DNA from 2 places in the Agrobacterium sp. NPDC089420 genome. Region 1 is predicted to be linked to the other one. Evidence: predicted binding sites of a transcription regulator. Region 1 holds the regulator's gene; the other holds the start of a gene.
The links. The regulator PhoB, encoded in region 1, activates phosphate uptake and scavenging genes when phosphate is short. The targets are predictions, from matches to a motif close to TGTCATNNANCTGTCAT.
Positions count from the first base shown of each region.

Region 1 (8,812 bases):
TTCCACGCAGATCAACGGTCTCGCGACCGGCAATTATGCCAATTTCATCCAGGCGCAGAGCGTCATCACCGCCGGTTTCGTCATGGGCATCATGCTGATCCCCTATGTCTCGTCGCTGTCGGATGACATCATCACCGCCGTGCCGCGCTCGCTGCGCGACGGTTCTCTCGGCCTCGGCGCAACGCGATCGGAGACCATCAAGCGGGTCATTCTTCCCGCTGCTCTTCCGGGCATCGTCGGCGCCGTTCTGATGACCGCCTCGCGCGCCATCGGCGAAACCATGATCGTGGTGCTTGCCGCCGGCGTTGCGGCGCGCCTGCAGCTCAACCCTTTCGAACCCATGACCACGGTGACGGTGAAGATCGTCAGCCAGCTGACCGGCGACCTTGAATTCACTTCGCCGCAGACGCTGGTGGCCTTCGCGCTCGGCATCACGCTTTTCGCCATCACGCTTTGCCTGAATATCTACGCGCTGTACATCGTGCGCAAATACCGGGAGCAATATGAATGACCGACATCGTTTCTCCCGCAGCCGGCGTCGCCATCAACAAGGCCACGCGCCGCGATATCGGCATCAAGCGCCGTTATGCCGCCGAACGTCGCTTCCGCGCTTACGGCATGGCAGCGATCTCCTTCGGCCTCATCTTCCTCTTCCTGCTGCTTTTCTCGGTTGTTTCCAAGGGTTACACCGCTTTCCAGCAGACGATGATCACGGTTCCGGTCGAATTTTCCGAACAGATCATCGATCCGAAGAATGAGCGCGCCACTAACCCGGCAAAGCTGATGACGGCCAATTATCCGGTCGTCGCCCGCGATGCGGTCGCCAAGGTTCTCGGCGTCGCGCCGACGGACCGTGCCGGTCTTCGTGCCGTCAACCTCCTGATCTCCGACAGCGTGCGCACGCAGCTGCGTGACATCGTCGTCGCCGATCCTGCCGTCATCGGCACCACGCGCACCGTTAGGCTTCTGGCATCGGGCGATGTCGACAGCGCCTTCAAGGGCCAGGTCGATCTGACCGCGGATGAAGCCAATCGCCGCATCTCGAACCAGCAGCTCGGCTGGATGAACCAGCTCGCCGAAAGCGGGCAGCTCGGCAAACATTTCAACACCGGCATCTTCATCAACGGCGCCTCCAGCCGTCCGGAAGCGGCGGGTGTCGGCGTGGCGCTGATCGGCTCCTTCTACATGATGCTGATCGTGCTGGTGCTGTCGCTGCCGATCGGGGTCGCCGCGTCGATCTATCTTGAGGAATTCGCCCCGAAGAACCGCCTGACGGATCTCATCGAGGTGAACATCAACAATCTGGCTGCGGTTCCCTCGATCGTTTACGGTCTGCTCGGCCTCTCCGTCTTTATCAACTTCATGGGCTTTCCGCGCTCGGCCTCGCTGGTCGGCGGTCTCGTCCTGACGCTGATGACCCTGCCGACGATCATCATCGCGACGCGTGCTGCCCTCAAGGCCGTGCCGCCGTCGATCCGCGCCGCCGCCCTCGGCCTCGGCGCCTCCAAGATGCAGACGATCTTCCACCACGTCCTGCCGCTTGCCATGCCCGGTATCCTGACCGGCACCATCATCGGCCTCGCCCACGCACTGGGAGAAACGGCGCCGCTGCTGCTGATCGGCATGGTGGCATTCGTTGCGAACTACCCGACAACGCCGATGGATCCGTCCACGGCCCTGCCGGTGCAGATTTACATGTGGGCGAACGAAGCCGAACGCGCCTTTGTCGAAAGGACTTCCGGCGCTATCATCATCCTGCTTCTGTTCCTCATCGTCATGAATGTTGGCGCAATCCTGTTGCGTCGCCGCTTCGAACGGCGCTGGTAGAGGGAGATTGAGCAATGAACATGTTGTCGGAAGCAGCAGTTGAAAAGGCGCTGGACAAGAAAATGAATGAAGTTTCATACAAGATGATCGGCAAGGACGTTTCGGTTTATTACGGCGAAAAGCGCGCGCTTTACGACGTGAACCTCAATGTCCGCGAAAATACGGTGACGGCGCTGATCGGCCCGTCCGGTTGCGGCAAGTCCACTTTCCTGCGTACCCTCAACCGTATGAACGATACGATCGACGGTTGCCGTGTCACCGGCAAGATCACGCTCGACACCGACGATATCTACGATCAGGCGATCGATGTCGTGGAGTTGCGCGCCCGTGTCGGTATGGTGTTCCAGAAGCCGAACCCCTTCCCGAAATCGATCTACGAAAACATTTCCTACGGTCCGCGTATTCACGGTCTCGCCCGTAACAAGGCGGACATGGACCAGATCGTCGAGCAGAGCCTGCAGAAGGCCGGTCTCTGGAACGAGGTGAAGGATCGTCTGCACGAATCCGGCACCGGCCTTTCCGGCGGCCAGCAGCAGCGCCTGTGCATTGCTCGTGCGGTTGCCGTCAGCCCCGAGGTTATCCTGATGGACGAACCCTGCTCGGCGCTCGATCCGATCGCGACCGCCAAGGTCGAGGAACTGATCCACGAGCTGCGCACCAATTATACGATCGTTATCGTCACCCACTCCATGCAGCAGGCGGCGCGCGTTTCCCAGCGCACGGCGATGTTCCATCTTGGCCACCTCGTCGAGGAAAACGAGACCGACAAGATGTTCACCAATCCGGATGACCAGCGCACGCAGGATTACATCATGGGCCGCTTCGGCTGATCCCCGGCCGGCGCTTTATCGAAACCGAACAAGACTGGTGCCTCTGCCTTACGCTGCTGTGTATGTGCATGAAGGCCAAGCCGGAGGACTAGACCGTGACACAGACAACGACCCATTCGCATATTCTGTCCGCCTATGACGACGAATTGAAGTTCCTGACGCGCCGTATCGCCGAAATGGGCGGTCTGGCCGAGCAGATGTGCGCCGACGCCGTGCGTGCGCTCGTCAATTCCGATGCGGCCCTGGCGCAGAAAGTCATTTCCGATGACACGATCCTCGATCATTCCGAGCGCGAGATCGGCGACAAGGCCATCGTCACCATCGCCAGACGTCAGCCGATGGCGGCCGATCTTCGCGAAATCATCGGTACGCTGCGTATCGCGGCAGACCTCGAGCGCGTCGGCGATCTCGGCAAGAACACCGCCAAGCGCGTGATTGCAGTGGCCGGAACCGGCGTGCCGCGCAAGCTCGCCCGCGGCATCGAGCATCTTTCGGAACTGGCGCTGGTCCAGCTCAAGGAAGTGCTTGACGTCTATTCCACCCGTTCCGCCGAGAAGGCCAATGCCATCCGCGAGCGTGACGAGGAAATCGACGCCATGTATACGTCGCTTTTCCGCGAACTCCTGACATACATGATGGAAGATCCGCGCAATATCACCACCTGCACGCATCTTCTGTTCTGCGCCAAGAACATCGAGCGTATCGGCGACCATGCCACCAACATCGCCGAGACGATCTATTACATGACCACCGGCAGCCAGCCGGAGGGCGAGCGTCCGAAGGACGACAGTTCCAACACGCTCGGTTCGGTGACCGAGTAACAGACAAGCAGAAGCTTGCGGAGTTCAGCATATGGTGCCCAAGATTGCAGTTGTGGAAGATGAGGAAGCGTTGAGCGTCCTGCTTCGTTACAATCTCGAGGCTGAGGGATATGACGTCGATACGATACCCCGGGGCGACGAGGCGGAGATCAGGTTGCAGGAGCGTATTCCTGATCTTCTGATCCTGGATTGGATGTTGCCCGGCGTCTCCGGTATCGAACTGTGCCGACGGCTGAGAATGCGGCCGGAAACCGAGCGTCTGCCGATCATCATGCTGACGGCGCGTGGCGAGGAAAGCGAGAGGGTTCGCGGTCTCGCCACCGGCGCCGATGACTACGTCGTCAAGCCGTTCTCGACTCCGGAGCTGATGGCCCGCGTCAAGGCCATGCTGCGCCGCGCCCGTCCCGAGGTTCTCTCGTCGGTGCTGAAATGCGGTGATATCGAACTCGATCGCGAGACCCATCGCGTCCACCGCAAAAGCCGTGAAGTGCGCCTTGGACCGACGGAATTCCGCCTGCTCGAATTTCTGATGACATCGCCGGGCCGGGTATTTTCCCGCTCGCAACTCCTGGATGGCGTCTGGGGCCACGATATCTATGTTGATGAGCGCACCGTCGATGTGCATGTCGGCCGCCTGCGCAAGGCGCTGAATTTTTCGCATATGCAGGATGTCATCCGCACCGTGCGCGGCGCAGGATATTCGATGGAGGCCTGAGCGAAGCTCGGTCTGTGTATCTTATTCCGATTGACATTGAACACGACAATCAAAAATGGCCCGAAGCCGCATATGGTTTCAGGCCCTTTTTATGTCCGGTTTCCCAAGCGTCCGGTCGGTCTTCCGGTGGGGCAGAAGATCGGCGACGTGCTGCGATCCGGGTCATCGCGCGGCCCGAAGACAGGAGGGAAGTTTCTGCGGCATGTGCCGGTGCGCTTCTGCGAAAAACCGAAACGGCAGTCGGCCAGGCACAAAAAACGGGCCACAAGGCCCGTTATATTTGATGGCGAATGTGCATCCTGACCATCAGGCCTTACGGCGTTCGCTCACAGGCTGATAGGCAAGTTTCGCATGGAACTTGCAATAGGGCGAGGATTCCAGTGCCTCGCAACCGCAGAAATGGAAATCGTCCTTCAAGGGATCGCCGACCGGCCATTTGCAGGTGCGCTCCGTCAATTCCGTCAGGGTCAGGCGACGGGAAATCGGGGTGACGACGTTTCTGGACGGAGCATAATCGAGAACCTCTGCGGTTTCGATGTCGATCTGTTCGTGAAGAGCCGTTGCCGCGTTGGAACGATTGAGGGCACGTGCCGGCGCTGCGCTGACGCGGGCCGCGAAATTGGTCGCGCGCGGTGCGGGCGCGGCAGTGCGTTTCGGCGCGGAGCGCGCCGAGGTGACCGGGCCGCCGGCCTTGACGCGTCCCGGCAGATTGAGACGGTGGACCTTGCCGATCACGGCATTGCGGCTGACGCCACCCAGCTGCGCTGCTATCTGGCTGGCGCTAAGCCCCTCGGACCACAATTTCTTGAGCTTTTCGACCCGTTCGTCTGTCCAGTTCATGCCGCTTCTCCGCTTGTCGCGTATATTTCGGCAGAATCCCTCTCCGTCTCGCGGGCGTGCCGTGAGCGTGGTTTCCGCCGGATTTTTGGTGACTAGTTCCGCCGCAATGCAGTCTAGTAATTAGCGATTAACCTAGTGCCAGCCCGACTCCGTGGCAAGAGTCGCGGGAATCATCTGGAATCGATTTTCCGGTTTTCCCCAACTTGCTGGCGAGTTGAGTCTGAAAGGCAACACCTTGGGGCTCGGTTGCCGCCGCCTACTAGTGCTTGAGAAGCCCGGGAAACGCGGACTTTTGTTGACATCGGCAAGCGAAGTGACAATAGTGCCCCTGCCGCCGCAAGGCGGCATTTTTGATTTTCAGGCGAGGGATAACCCTTCAAGCCTATTGACAACCGTCTGACAGCGCATCCGCGCAAGGAGTGATACAGCCATGGCCGAAGCCGCCGCGCCATTGTTCGATACATTTGCAAGAGCCCCCCTGCGCTTCGAGCGCGGTGAAGGCGTCTGGCTGTTCACGGAAAGCGGCGAACGATATCTGGATTTTGCAGCCGGTGTCGCGGTCAACTCGCTGGGCCACGCGCATCCGCACCTCGTCGAGGCGATCAAGACCCAGGCCGAGAAGGTCTGGCACGTGTCGAACCTCTATGAAGTGCCCGGGCAGGAAAAACTTGCAAAACGCCTGACGGAAGCGACTTTCGCGGACAAGGTCTTCTTCACCAATTCCGGTGCGGAAGCATTGGAGTGCGCCATCAAGACCGCGCGCCGTTATCATTATTCGAAGGGCCATCCGGAAAAATTCCGCATCATCACCTTCGAAGGCGCCTTCCATGGCCGCACGCTGGCGACGATCGCCGCCGGCGGCCAGCAGAAATATCTGGAAGGCTTCGGCCCCAAGGTCGAAGGTTTCGACCAGGTGCCCTTCGGTGATGTCGATGCGCTGAAGGCCGCCATCACGGCCGAGACGGCCGCACTCCTTATCGAGCCCATTCAGGGTGAGGGCGGCATTCGTGCCCCCGGCAAGGAATTCCTGCAAATTCTTCGGGCATTGTGCGAAGAGCACGGCCTGCTCCTGATTTTTGATGAGGTCCAGACCGGCGTTGGCCGCACGGGCAGGCTGTTTGCCTATGAACAGACCGGCGTCGCGCCCGATATCATGGCGGTCGCCAAGGGTATCGGCGGCGGCTTTCCGCTCGGCGCGTGCCTTGCAACCGCGGATGCCGCTTCGGGCATGACGGCGGGCGTGCATGGCACCACCTATGGCGGCAACCCGCTGGCCATGGCGGTCGGCAATGCCGTGCTCGATGTCGTTCTTTCCGATGGCTTTCTCGAGAAGGTCCGCGATGTCGCACTGGTTTTCCGCCAGGGGCTTGCCTCGCTGAAGGACCGGTATCCGGATGTCATCGAGGAAATCCGCGGCGAAGGCCTGCTGCTGGGCATCAAGGCCAGGGTTCCGGCAGGTGAATTGCTGCAGGCCATGCGCGCCGAACATCTGCTGGGCGTGCCGGCGGGCGACAACGTCATCCGCCTTCTGCCGCCGCTCGTTACCACCGCGGAAGAGGCCCGTGAAGGCCTGGCGCGCGTTGAAGCGGCAGCCGCATCCCTGACCGCAAAACAGGCGAAAATCGCCTGAGGAAACACTAGAGGGCGGGCCTCTCCCGGAGGCTCGCGAGCATGGGACAGTTTGAAATGGCTTCACCTAAACATTTTCTCGACCTGTCGGCCGTTGGCTCGCAGGACCTGCGGGCAATTCTTGACGATGCCCGCGCGCGCAAGGCCGCGACGAAGGCCGGCACCGCGGAGAAGCCGCTTGCCGGCAAGATGCTGGCAATGATCTTCGAAAAGCCGTCCACCCGCACCCGCGTCTCCTTCGATGTCGGAATGCGCCAGCTCGGCGGTGAGACGCTTTTCCTCTCCGGTACGGAGATGCAGCTGGGTCGTGCGGAAACGATCGGCGATACGGCCAAGGTGCTGTCGCGTTATGTGGACGCCATCATGATCCGCACGACGGATCATTCGCGCCTGCTGGAACTTGCCGAACACGCAACCGTGCCGGTCATCAACGCTCTGACGGATGATACCCATCCCTGCCAGATCATGGCGGACATCATGACGTTCGAAGAGCATCGCGGCCCCGTCAAGGGCAAGACCATCGCCTGGACGGGGGATGGCAACAATGTTCTGCATTCCTTCGTCGAAGGATCCGCCCGCTTCGGTTATCGTATGACGATGGCGGTGCCGATGGGGTCTGAGCCCCATGACAAGTTCCTGAACTGGGCGCGCAACAATGGCGGCGAGATCATGTTGTGCCACGATGCCGACAAGGCGGTAGCGGGGGCGGATTGTGTGGTCACCGACACCTGGGTATCGATGAACCAGGAACACAAGGCGCGCGGTCACAACATCTTCCAGCCCTATCAGGTCAATGACGCCCTGATGGCCAAGGCGGAAAAAGACGCGCTTTTCATGCATTGCCTGCCGGCGCATCGCGGTGAAGAAGTGACGGATGCGGTCATTGACGGCCCGCAATCCGTGGTCTTCGATGAGGCGGAAAATCGCCTGCACGCGCAGAAGTCCATCATCGCATGGTGCATGGGCGTCATCTGACGAAAAGCACCCGCGCGGATACTCATCCCACCGGGCGCTTGAACTTGTCTGCGTAGATTACCATCTGTGGGACTTCGAAGCGGCCCGTCGGTTCTGCCGGCGGGTCAGCGCCACGATTTGCACGTTTTTCTCCGGAAGCGGTTTCGCTTCCCGGGTCTCTGTGCGACAAGCAAAAAACCACACTGTAAAAGCCGGACTTTTGGACGGTAGCGGCGCCACGGCTGCGCCAGGGAGTATCACATGGCAGATGTAACGGTTGAACTGGATGATCTCGATTTTGCTGGCGACGACAAGGTTGTGCCCTTTCAGGTCGAAGGTCTGGACGTGCGCGGCCGCGCCGTACAGGTCGGACCGCTGTTGAATGCCATACTCGAGCGGCATGATTATCCTGCGGCGGTCGCCCGTCTGCTGGCAGAAGCGACGGTTCTGACGGCGCTCATCGGCACATCCCTGAAGTTTTCCGGCAAGCTGACCGTTCAGACCAAGGGTGACGGCCCGGTGGACCTGCTGGTGGCGGATTTCTCCGCGCCGGAAAGCATGCGCGCTTACGCCCGTTTCGATGAGGACAGGTTGGCGGCGGCAATCGCAGCCGGCGCGACCTCGCCGGAACAGTTGCTGGGCAGCGGTATTCTGGCTTTCACCATCGATCAGGGCGCCGGCATGCAGCCCTATCAGGGCATTGTGCCGCTCGATGGCTCCTCGCTGGAGGATATTGCCGGCGTCTATTTCCGCCAGTCCGAGCAGCTTCCCACTCGCGTGCGTCTTGGCGTTGCCGAGTTCTTCGACCGCGACGGCGAAGGCAAGCCCCGCCACGGCTGGCGCGCCGGCGGTGTCATCGCCCAGTTCCTGCCGCAGGCGCCCGAGCGGTTGCGCATGCGCGACCTGCATGGTGGCGACGGCGATGAGGGCGGTCATGAGGTACAGGAGGACGATGCCTGGACGGAAGCCGTCACGCTGTTGAACACGGTGGATACCGATGAGCTGACCGATCCGCAGGTGCCGGTGGAACGCCTGCTCTTCAGGCTTTTCCATGAAAGTGGTGTGCGCATCTATGATCCGCAGGCCATTTTCGACCGCTGCAGCTGCTCGCGGGACAAGATCAAGGGCGTACTCTCCGGCTTCACCGCCGAGGAGATCGAGGCGAGCGAAGAAGACGGCGCCATTGCCGTGACCTG
Region 1 is NZ_JBJDMY010000002.1:349,213-358,024, forward strand. It holds gene pstC (phosphate ABC transporter permease subunit PstC) at 1-511, shown strand, start outside; gene pstA (phosphate ABC transporter permease PstA) at 508-1,827, shown strand; gene pstB (phosphate ABC transporter ATP-binding protein PstB) at 1,842-2,657, shown strand; gene phoU (phosphate signaling complex protein PhoU) at 2,753-3,478, shown strand; gene phoB (phosphate regulon transcriptional regulator PhoB) at 3,510-4,193, shown strand; gene ACI2KA_RS04310 (GcrA family cell cycle regulator) at 4,500-5,033, opposite strand; gene ACI2KA_RS04315 (aspartate aminotransferase family protein) at 5,464-6,663, shown strand; gene argF (ornithine carbamoyltransferase) at 6,720-7,637, shown strand; gene ACI2KA_RS04325 (Hsp33 family molecular chaperone) at 7,878-8,812, shown strand, end outside.

Region 2 (8,812 bases), on a different contig from region 1:
TCATTGCGCTGACGATGTCGTTCACGGCCGGGCAGACACTGAAATATCCGCCCGAAGGCTTCTCCTTCCGCTGGTACGAGGCCCTGCTTGATCCGGCGCGTTCGGCGACGGAGCATATCGCGGCGGCAAATTCGCTGAAGATCGCCGGGCTTGCGGTGCTGGGTTCGCTGCTGTTTGCCGTGCCCGCCACGATCGGCATGACGCGCATGAGACGAGGCGCGGTCGGCGCGATCGAGCCGATTCTTCTGGCGCCGCTGGTCCTTCCCAGCCTCGTTTATGGTCTGGCCGCCCTGATCGTTGCAAATTTCGTCGGTTTCCAGCCGTCGCTCTGGCTCACGGTCGTCGGTCACATTGTTGTCTTCGGGCCGCTGATGTATCGCGCCGCCTCGGTCGTTGCGCAGGGCATCAATCCGTCGCTGGTGGAAGCGTCAGCGGTAATGGGGGCGAGCTGGTTTACCACCTTGCGGCGGGTCATCCTGCCGTTGCTGATGCCCGGCATTCTGGCCGGCGCGTTCCTGGTTTTCATCCAGTCGCTCGATAATGTCTCCGTCTCGCTTTTCCTCGCCGACGCGCAGACGACCGTTCTGCCGTTGCGCATGTTTGCTCTCATCGAGGAGTCGCTCGATGTCCGCGTTGCGGCGATCTCGGGAATTCTGATCGGCTTCACGCTGGTGGTGATGCTCGTTGCAAGACGGGTGTTGGCGCCACAGAGGCCGGCCTGACCCAATCTCACAAAAAATGCAGGAAGGAACACCCATGAACATACGTGCAACCAAAACAGGCTCCTATCGCGTCGGGTCGCTGCTGGCGGATTTCCAGCCGGATTTCGATTTCGCCGCGCCGCTTCCCCTGCCGGTCGAGGAGTTCGAGGATCGTCTGCGCCGTATCCGCCGCCAGGCGGTGGAAGCCGGCCATGACGCGCTGATCGTCCATACCGGCGGCGTCGGCTGGTTTCACACCTCCAACCACTATCTGCGCTATATCTGCGACTGGATGCGCGAGGGCGTGCTGATCATTCCGACGGATGCCGACAAGCCGATGGTGCTGCTGTCCTTCTTCACCCAGTCCGTACTTCTGCCGCCGGGCGGCGAGCCGGTGCTGGTGGAGGACATCTGGCAGATCGGCCCGATCGGTCGCGAATATGCCGACCGTCCGGGCGACAGCATCGTCAGGACGGCGGAAAAATGCGCCGAACTGCTGGCCGGAATGGGCCTGTCGAAGGCGCAGATCGGCCGCATCGGCGATCGCACCTCGCTGGCCTTCTGGGCGGCTCTCGACGAGCTCATGCCGAAGAGCAGGTTCGTTGCCGACAATGCCATTCTCGACCGGATGCAGAAGGTGCGTTCGCCGCGCGAAATCGAGATGTTCCGCGCCGCCGCCCAGTTGGTCAGCATCGCCACCCAGGCCGCCTACCATGTCGCCAAGCTTGGCGTAACCGACCATGAAATCTATGCCGCCTTCACCCAGGCGCAGCTTTCCTTCGGTGGCGAGACCGGCGACGGATATCAGATCGGCATCAACGAGTTCGGCACCCATTGCGGCAAGCCTTACGGCCATGTCGTGCGCTCCGGCGATCTCATCAATCTCTACATCTCCAATGTCACCTATCGCGGCTATACCGCTCAGACCGCCCGCATGATCGCCGTCGGCGGCATCACCGAAAGGCAGGAAGAGGTGCTGGCCGCCTGTACCGAAGGTGTGAAGCGAGCCGAAAAGCTGATCCGGCCGGGTGCTCTGATGCGTGACGTCAACAATGCGGCTTTCGAGCCGATGATCGAACGCGGCATGCTGGCCTCGCCCGAGGCGCGGACCATGCCCTATAACTGGGCGCCGATGGAGGATGGCAGCGCACGCCTCGTCCCACGCCAATATGTCAGGAACATCGATTGGGAAGCGCAGGGCCGCAGCCTCATGCACGTCTATCCGGCAGCGCATGGGCCGCACAACCCCAATCTCGGCCATTCCGTCGGCATGGCCGGCGGCCAGAACAGCTTCAATATCTCGTCGCATAATTACGACCGCATGGAAGAGGGCATGGTTTTCGTGCTGCATACGCAATGGCTGGAGCCCCTCTCGGCCGGCTGCAATGTCGGCGACATGTATGTCGTCACCCGCGACGGTTTTGAAAATCTGAGCCGTCACACACCGCTTGAAACCCACCGCGTCGCTGCCGAGGCCTGAGATGACCACCATCCCCGCACATACCCATTTCGATTTCGCCAAGCTCAACGAGCGGGAGCGCTACAAGATTTTGATCGGCACGGTCATTCCGCGCCCCATCGCCCTGGTGACGACCGTGAACAAGCAAGGCCAGCCGAATGCCGGTCCGTTCAGTTTCTTCAATGTCCTGACCCATGATCCGGCCATCGTTGCCATCGGCGTCGAGAATTATGCGGATATGCGCTTCAAGGACACGGCCCGCAACATTCGCGAGACCGGCGAATTCACGGTGCATATCTGCGACAATGCCCTGGTCGACCAGATGGAGGTCTGCGCCATCAAATTCGGCCCGGAGGTGGATGAAATGGAAGAGGCGGGCCTTGCTACCGTGCGCGGCCAGATGGTCCGCAGCCCGCGTATTCTTGCCGCCCCCGCGGCGCTGGAATGCCGACGTCATACCACGCTGCAGGTCGGTCCGGCCCGGGAGATCATCCTGGGCGAAGTTGTCGGCGTCTTTGTGCGCAGCGATGCGGTCAATTCTTCGAACCTGCATATCGACCAGCATCTCATGGATGCGGTGGGCCGCATGGGCGGGCACACCTACGCCCGCACGCGCGACCAGTTCGACATCAAAACCCTGACGGAAGAAGAGTGGCGTCTGCGCAAGAGGGCTGCGAAGTCCGCCGCAATGTGAAATATCCGGGACCGCGCGACACTGTGAAGACGTCGGATGCGGCCGGCAACGCCGATATCGGGCGATAGACCTCTCCGAACCGCACCTCGGCAAGACGGGCCAGTCGCGCGCGGCTTCCCGGAACGAAGGCCTCCGCACATCGAGGAGGCCATTCAATTTTTCCGGGCCGCCCCGTCAGAAGGCCCGGATTACATACAACTGTCACCAACCGCTGTTACTGCATCAGGTCATCCGAATGAATAAAGGAAGTCATTCGAATGATTAAGGCGAATGAGGATGCGGTGGTCCGCTCCAAATGGGGGCAGTGGCAAAATGTGGAAGGTCTGTTGAACCGGGAGATTACCTCCGGGGCGCTTCCGGCAGGAGCCCAGTTGCCGACCGAGGCGGAAATGATGCAGCGTTTCGGTGTCGGCCGTCACACGGTGCGCCGGGCGATTGCCGAATTGGCGACGGCCGGCAAGGTGCGGGTTGAGCAGGGGCGCGGCACCTTCGTCGAACAGCAATCCGTCATCCGTTACAACATTGCGCGGCGCACGCGCTTCAGCAAGAACCTGAAGGAGCAGGGGCGCGTTCCTTCCGGATTGCCGGTCGAGGAGCTTGAGATGGCGGCTCCCCCGGTCGTGGCGACGGCATTGCATATCGCCGAGGGCGATGCGGTTTACATGATCGCACGCCGCGGTTTTGCCGATGATGCGCCGATTACCGTGAGCCGTGCCTATCATCCGGTCGCACGCTTTCCGAATATGCATATCCGCCGCCGGGACGGTGTGTCCATTACCGAAATCTACAGGGATTTCGGCGTTCAGGACTATCTGCGTCATCGCACGACCATCTTCACCCGCCTGCCGATCGGTGAGGAGGCGCACATGCTCGCGCAATCCCAGGAACAACCGGTGCTGGTCGTCCGGAAGGTCGATGTCGACATGCAGGGAGGTCCTATTGCTTATTCGGAGGTCGTCTGGGCCGGCGAGCGTATCCAGTTCGTGGTCGATTACGACGAGGCGTCCGGCAATCCGACCGGAGGCGCTTGAAACAGTTGCGGCAAGACACGGGGGAAACAGGCGGTCAAAGCATCGCACACCCTGGTTTCGGGCAGAAATATACGCGCCAAATGCGCGCGGTTTGAGAGGAAGACGGATGAAGAGCGGCGCGGAAACGGAGACGATCATCGGCAGTTATCGCCATGACGAGGTCCTGCGCATTCTGGCCGGCCTATCCGTCGACGTTTTCGGGCGGCGAACAGCAGAAGGTCAATCTGGCACGGGCGCTGATCCTGCTGCTGCTTCTCGATGAGCCGACGGCTTCGCTCGACGGCATGGCGCGCAGGGCGCTGGTGGAGCGGCTGGCCGAACTCAAGGCGGCCGGTGTCGCGATGATCGGCATGTTCCATCATCAGGAAGATGTTGCCGGCCTTATCGACCGGGAGATACAGTTGGAAACAATCAGAATTGCGGATGAGGTGGATGAACATGTGGTTGAGTAATTTTGAGATCGTCCTGAAGGATCGCATCATCGAGCGGGGGTCCTTGAGAATTGAAGACGGGCTGATCGCGGAAATCAGCGACAGGCCCGTCGCCAATGCGGCGATAGACGGCGAAGGGCGGCTGTTGTTGCCCGGTTTCATCGACATGCATGGCGACATGATCGAAAAGGAGATCGAACCACGCGCCAATGTCCGCATGCCGCTTGAACTCGGCATATACGATCTCGACAAGAAGCTGGCGGCGAATGGCATCACGACGGCCTATGCGGCGCTCGCTTTCACCCCGACGACCTACGGTCATGTCCGCTCGGTGGAAAATACGACGGCAATCATCGATGCGCTCGTGACGATGCGCAATGAATTGCTGGTCGATCATCGTGTGCATGCCCGCTTCGAGGTGACCTTCCCCTCGGCCGTCACCGTGGCTGAACGGCTGGTGCAGAGCGGTGTGCTTGGCCTGATCTCGTTGATGGATCATACGCCGGGGCAAGGCCAGTATCGCGACCTCGAAATCCATACCCGCAATATGGCGAAGACAAGGAACATCGATTACGCCACGGCCGTCGAAATGGTCAAACAGCGCATCGCGGCGCGTGAAGCGCATGGCGATACCATGGATGTCGTCACCGGCCTTGCGGAACTCGCCCGCGCCAACGGCGTCGTCATCGCGTCGCATGATGACGACAGCCTGGAAAAGGTCGCGCTGCTGCATGGTCTGGGCGCGGCAATCAGTGAATTCCCGATCACGCTGGAGGTGGCCGCCGAAGCCAGGCGTCGCGGTCTGGCAACGGCGATGGGCGCGCCCAATGCCCTGCGCGGGCTGTCTTATTCCGGCAATCTGTCGGCGCGGGAAGCCTTTTCGGCCGGCGTGCTGGACATCCTTGCCAGCGACTATCATCCGTCGGCGATCTTGCCCGCCGTGCTGGCGCTTGCCGATATGAGCGAGGGCGGGCTGCCTGCCTCGGTTGCGCTTGCAAGCGCCAATCCCGCTGCCGCGCTGGGTCTCAAGGACCGTGGCCATATCGCCAAGGGGCTGAGGGCCGATCTGGTCATCGCCGAGCGCGGCAAGATGGCGCGGCTTCGGGCGACGATCCGCGGCGGGCGCAAGGTCTGGTCGGACGGCGCCATCGCGATGGCTGCGAAAGCCGCTGCCTGACGGCAACGATCCTTCCGATGACGGCCTCCACCATTTCGGGGACGGTTGCTCATATGCCGTAAGACCCTAGGCGGGACGGTATGCGGGTTCATGAGTGCCGAACCCGCGGATGGCCATGCCTTCAGGCGCTCCCCGTCCGAAGTCTGCGCGCATTTCATCCGGGGCGCCGAAGGCGAGATTGTCGTTTTCACACCGGCGGACGTCGATCCGTTCGCAGGCGGCTTCGTGACAGATCGTCACGGATGGAGGTTGCCGCCGTTGCCGCACCATCGGTTTCGGGCGACAGCCACTTGTTTCGTCAACATCTTTTCCAGCCTGGGGCGTGTCTGCGCCCCAGCCTCCGTCACGCCATGTCGGTATGACCGCAATGTCCCGGTTGACGACACGAATAAGAGCATTGACTTTCGTGAAATATCACAACATTCTAGTTAGTGGATGAGGAGGCATGTCCGGCGGTGGAGGAAACGTCGGCCGGGCATGCGTATAGGATGGAGGATCCAAATGGCTTATCTGCATTCAAGACGTGGAATTGTTCGCGGCGTGCTGGCGTCCGCGCTTATGGTGTCGGCGCTGTCGGGCACAGCCTTCGCGCAGCAGGCAAAAGATAAAATCACATTTGCTGCGGCGATGTTCTCCGAGGCGGGCCGCGGCGACCGCGCCAAGGCGTGGGTTCAGAAATTCAACGACAGCCAGGACAAGATCGAGGTCGAACCGATCGCGATCCCGTTCTCCAGTTTCGCCAACACCGTCTTCACGCAGATGGGCGGCGGCGGCGGCCCGGATCTGGTCCGTTTCGACCAGATCGACTATTTCGCGGCCGTGCCATCGGGGCGGGTCCTTTCCCTCGACGGTCTTATCGATCCTTCGCAATATAAATTCATCGGCCCGGACAAATATCTCGCCGTAAACGGCAAGCGTTATGGCGTGATCTTCGATTCCACCGGTTATGGGCTCCTCTATAATAAAGATATCGTCAAGGGCGCGCCGCCCACGACATTCGAGGATTTCCTGAAGGTCGCCAAGGAAACGACGGGTGACGGCAAATATGGCTATGCGTACCGCGCCACGATGGCCGAGCGAGCCGGCTTCTGGCAGGACGTCTGCAATTTCGTCTACGGATTTGGGGGACGCTGGAGTGACGCCGACGGCAATCTGACGGTCAACAGCCCCGACGTCATCAAGGGCATCGAGGCCTATAAGGCGGTCTACGATCTCGACGTCATTCCGAAAGGCGCCGATGCGGCCACCTACCGGCGCATGTTCTGGGAAGGCAAGATCGCAATGAACGTCGACAATGGCGGCGTTGCGGCAATCTTCCACCAGAATTCCCCGAACCTTCCCTTTGCGGCCGCTCCGTCGCCTTTCCCGACACCGGCGCAGGGCCTGATCATGACCATGCTGTCGATCAACGCCAATACCAAGCACAAGGAGGCGGCCGTCACCTTCCTGAAATGGGCGCTGCAGCCGGAAAATCAGCAGGGCCTGCAAAAGGCCATGGGAACCATCGTCGGTACGGTGACTGAATATTCGGCCGAGGATCTGGCGGCGCAGCCCTGGCTTAGCGTTTATGACAAGCAGGTTGAAACGGCGGTCCCGCAACTGGTCATGGGGCTTGAGACCAAGACGCCGGAAATCCAGCAGATCGTGCTCGAAAGCGTGCTGAAGGTTCTTCAGGGCGGGCAGGATCCGAAGGAAGCCATGGATGCCGCGCAGCGGCTGATCGAGCGGCGGGTGCTGCGCCGCTGATGCGGCGCAGACTTCGCCTGCAATTTTCAAAGAACGAGTCATGTCGATGCGATCATCCGGTTCACGAAGCGGGATCGAGGGCAGCCGGTGGACACCCTATTGGTTCGCCGCGCCTGTCGCCCTTTATCTCCTGCTGTTTCAAATCTATCCCTTGCTGCAGGAGTTGAAGCTCAGCTTCACATCGACTTCGCTGCTGTCTCCTGACGACCAGCTCTTTGTCGGTTTCGAAAACTATCTGTATATTTTCGAGACCAGCGATTTCGCCCAGGTTCTCTGGGTCACGCTGATCTATACGATCCTGTGCGTTGTACTGGCGATCGGTTTCGGCCTCGGTACGGCGCTGCTGCTCAACAACCCCTTTACCGGGCGCGGCATTGCCCGCGCCCTGGTTACGGTGCCCTGGGCGGCGCCGCCAGTGGCCGTTGCGCTGATCTTCACCTGGATGCTCAATTCGCAATATGGCGTGTTCAATTATGCGCTACGGGTGCTGGGTCTGCCGTTTTCCGGTGAGAACTGGCTGGACAATCCGTCGCTTGCCCTGCCGGCCATCATGATCACCACCATCTGGCAGATATTTCCGTTTTCGTCCGTCGTCATTCTGGCAGCCCTGCAGGGTGTTCCCTCGGAAGTGCGCGAAGCTGCGATCATCGATGGCGCCGACCGCTTCAACGTGTTCAAGACGGCGGTCTGGCCGACCATCCAGCCGACCGTGCTGCTGCTCGCCCTGTTCGTCACCATCTGGTCGCTGCGCCGTTTCGATCTGATCTGGCTGATGACACAGGGCGGGCCGATCGGCGCGACCAATACGCTGGTGATCGAGCTTTACCGTCAGGGTTTCGTCTATCGCGAGCTTGGCAGTGCGGCATCCATCGGCATGGTCGGCCTGGCGATCGCGCTTGCCGTGACAATGATCTACTTCAAGATATCGCAGCGTGCCGAACGGGCGCAGGGGAGACGCGCATGAAAACCTCTCCCTGGCAGCACGGCCTGCGCATGATCAGCGTCCTCGCCCTTCTCGGCGTCGCCGTTTTCCCGATCTATTGGATGTTCGTGACATCGCTCACCACGTCTTCGGAGCTTTTTGCCGCAACCCCGCAATTCCTGCCGTCTCTTTCGGAACTCAATGTTTATCAGGACGTGTTCAAGACCATACCGGTCGCGACATGGCTGAAAAACAGCGTGATCGTTGCCTCCGGCACCACGGTGCTCAGCATTGTGCTGGCGATCCTGCCCGCCTACGCGCTTTCGCGGTTCAGGTTCTTCGGTCTCGCGCTTCTCGGCTTCGTGCTGTTTGCGACCCAGATGCTGCCCGAAGCCATGCTGGTCGTGCCGCTTTACGCCATCTTCGGCGACCTTGGGCTGCTCAATACCCTGACCGGCCTGATCCTCGCCAACACCGCCTTCACGGTGCCGGTCATCGCCTGGATCCTCAAGGGGGCCATCGACGCGGTGCCGATCGAGGTTGAGGAGGCCGCCCGTATGGAGGGGTGCTCCAAGCTCGACGTGGTGCTTCTGATCGTGGTGCCGCTGATCGGGCCGACGCTTGCCGCCGCCTCGGTCATCGCCTTCTTCA
Region 2 is NZ_JBJDMY010000009.1:49,667-58,478, forward strand. It holds gene ACI2KA_RS15385 (ABC transporter permease) at 1-722, shown strand, start outside; gene ACI2KA_RS15390 (M24 family metallopeptidase) at 757-2,181, shown strand; gene ACI2KA_RS15395 (flavin reductase family protein) at 2,183-2,854, shown strand; gene phnF (phosphonate metabolism transcriptional regulator PhnF) at 3,112-3,885, shown strand; gene ACI2KA_RS15405 (ATP-binding cassette domain-containing protein) at 4,038-4,337, shown strand; gene ACI2KA_RS15410 (alpha-D-ribose 1-methylphosphonate 5-triphosphate diphosphatase) at 4,324-5,493, shown strand; gene ACI2KA_RS15415 (ABC transporter substrate-binding protein) at 5,995-7,239, shown strand; gene ACI2KA_RS15420 (carbohydrate ABC transporter permease) at 7,280-8,203, shown strand; gene ACI2KA_RS15425 (carbohydrate ABC transporter permease) at 8,200-8,812, shown strand, end outside.
Region 2: a site for PhoB is predicted at 3,043-3,059, ahead of phnF (phosphonate metabolism transcriptional regulator PhnF). Genes of this name have one in related genera too.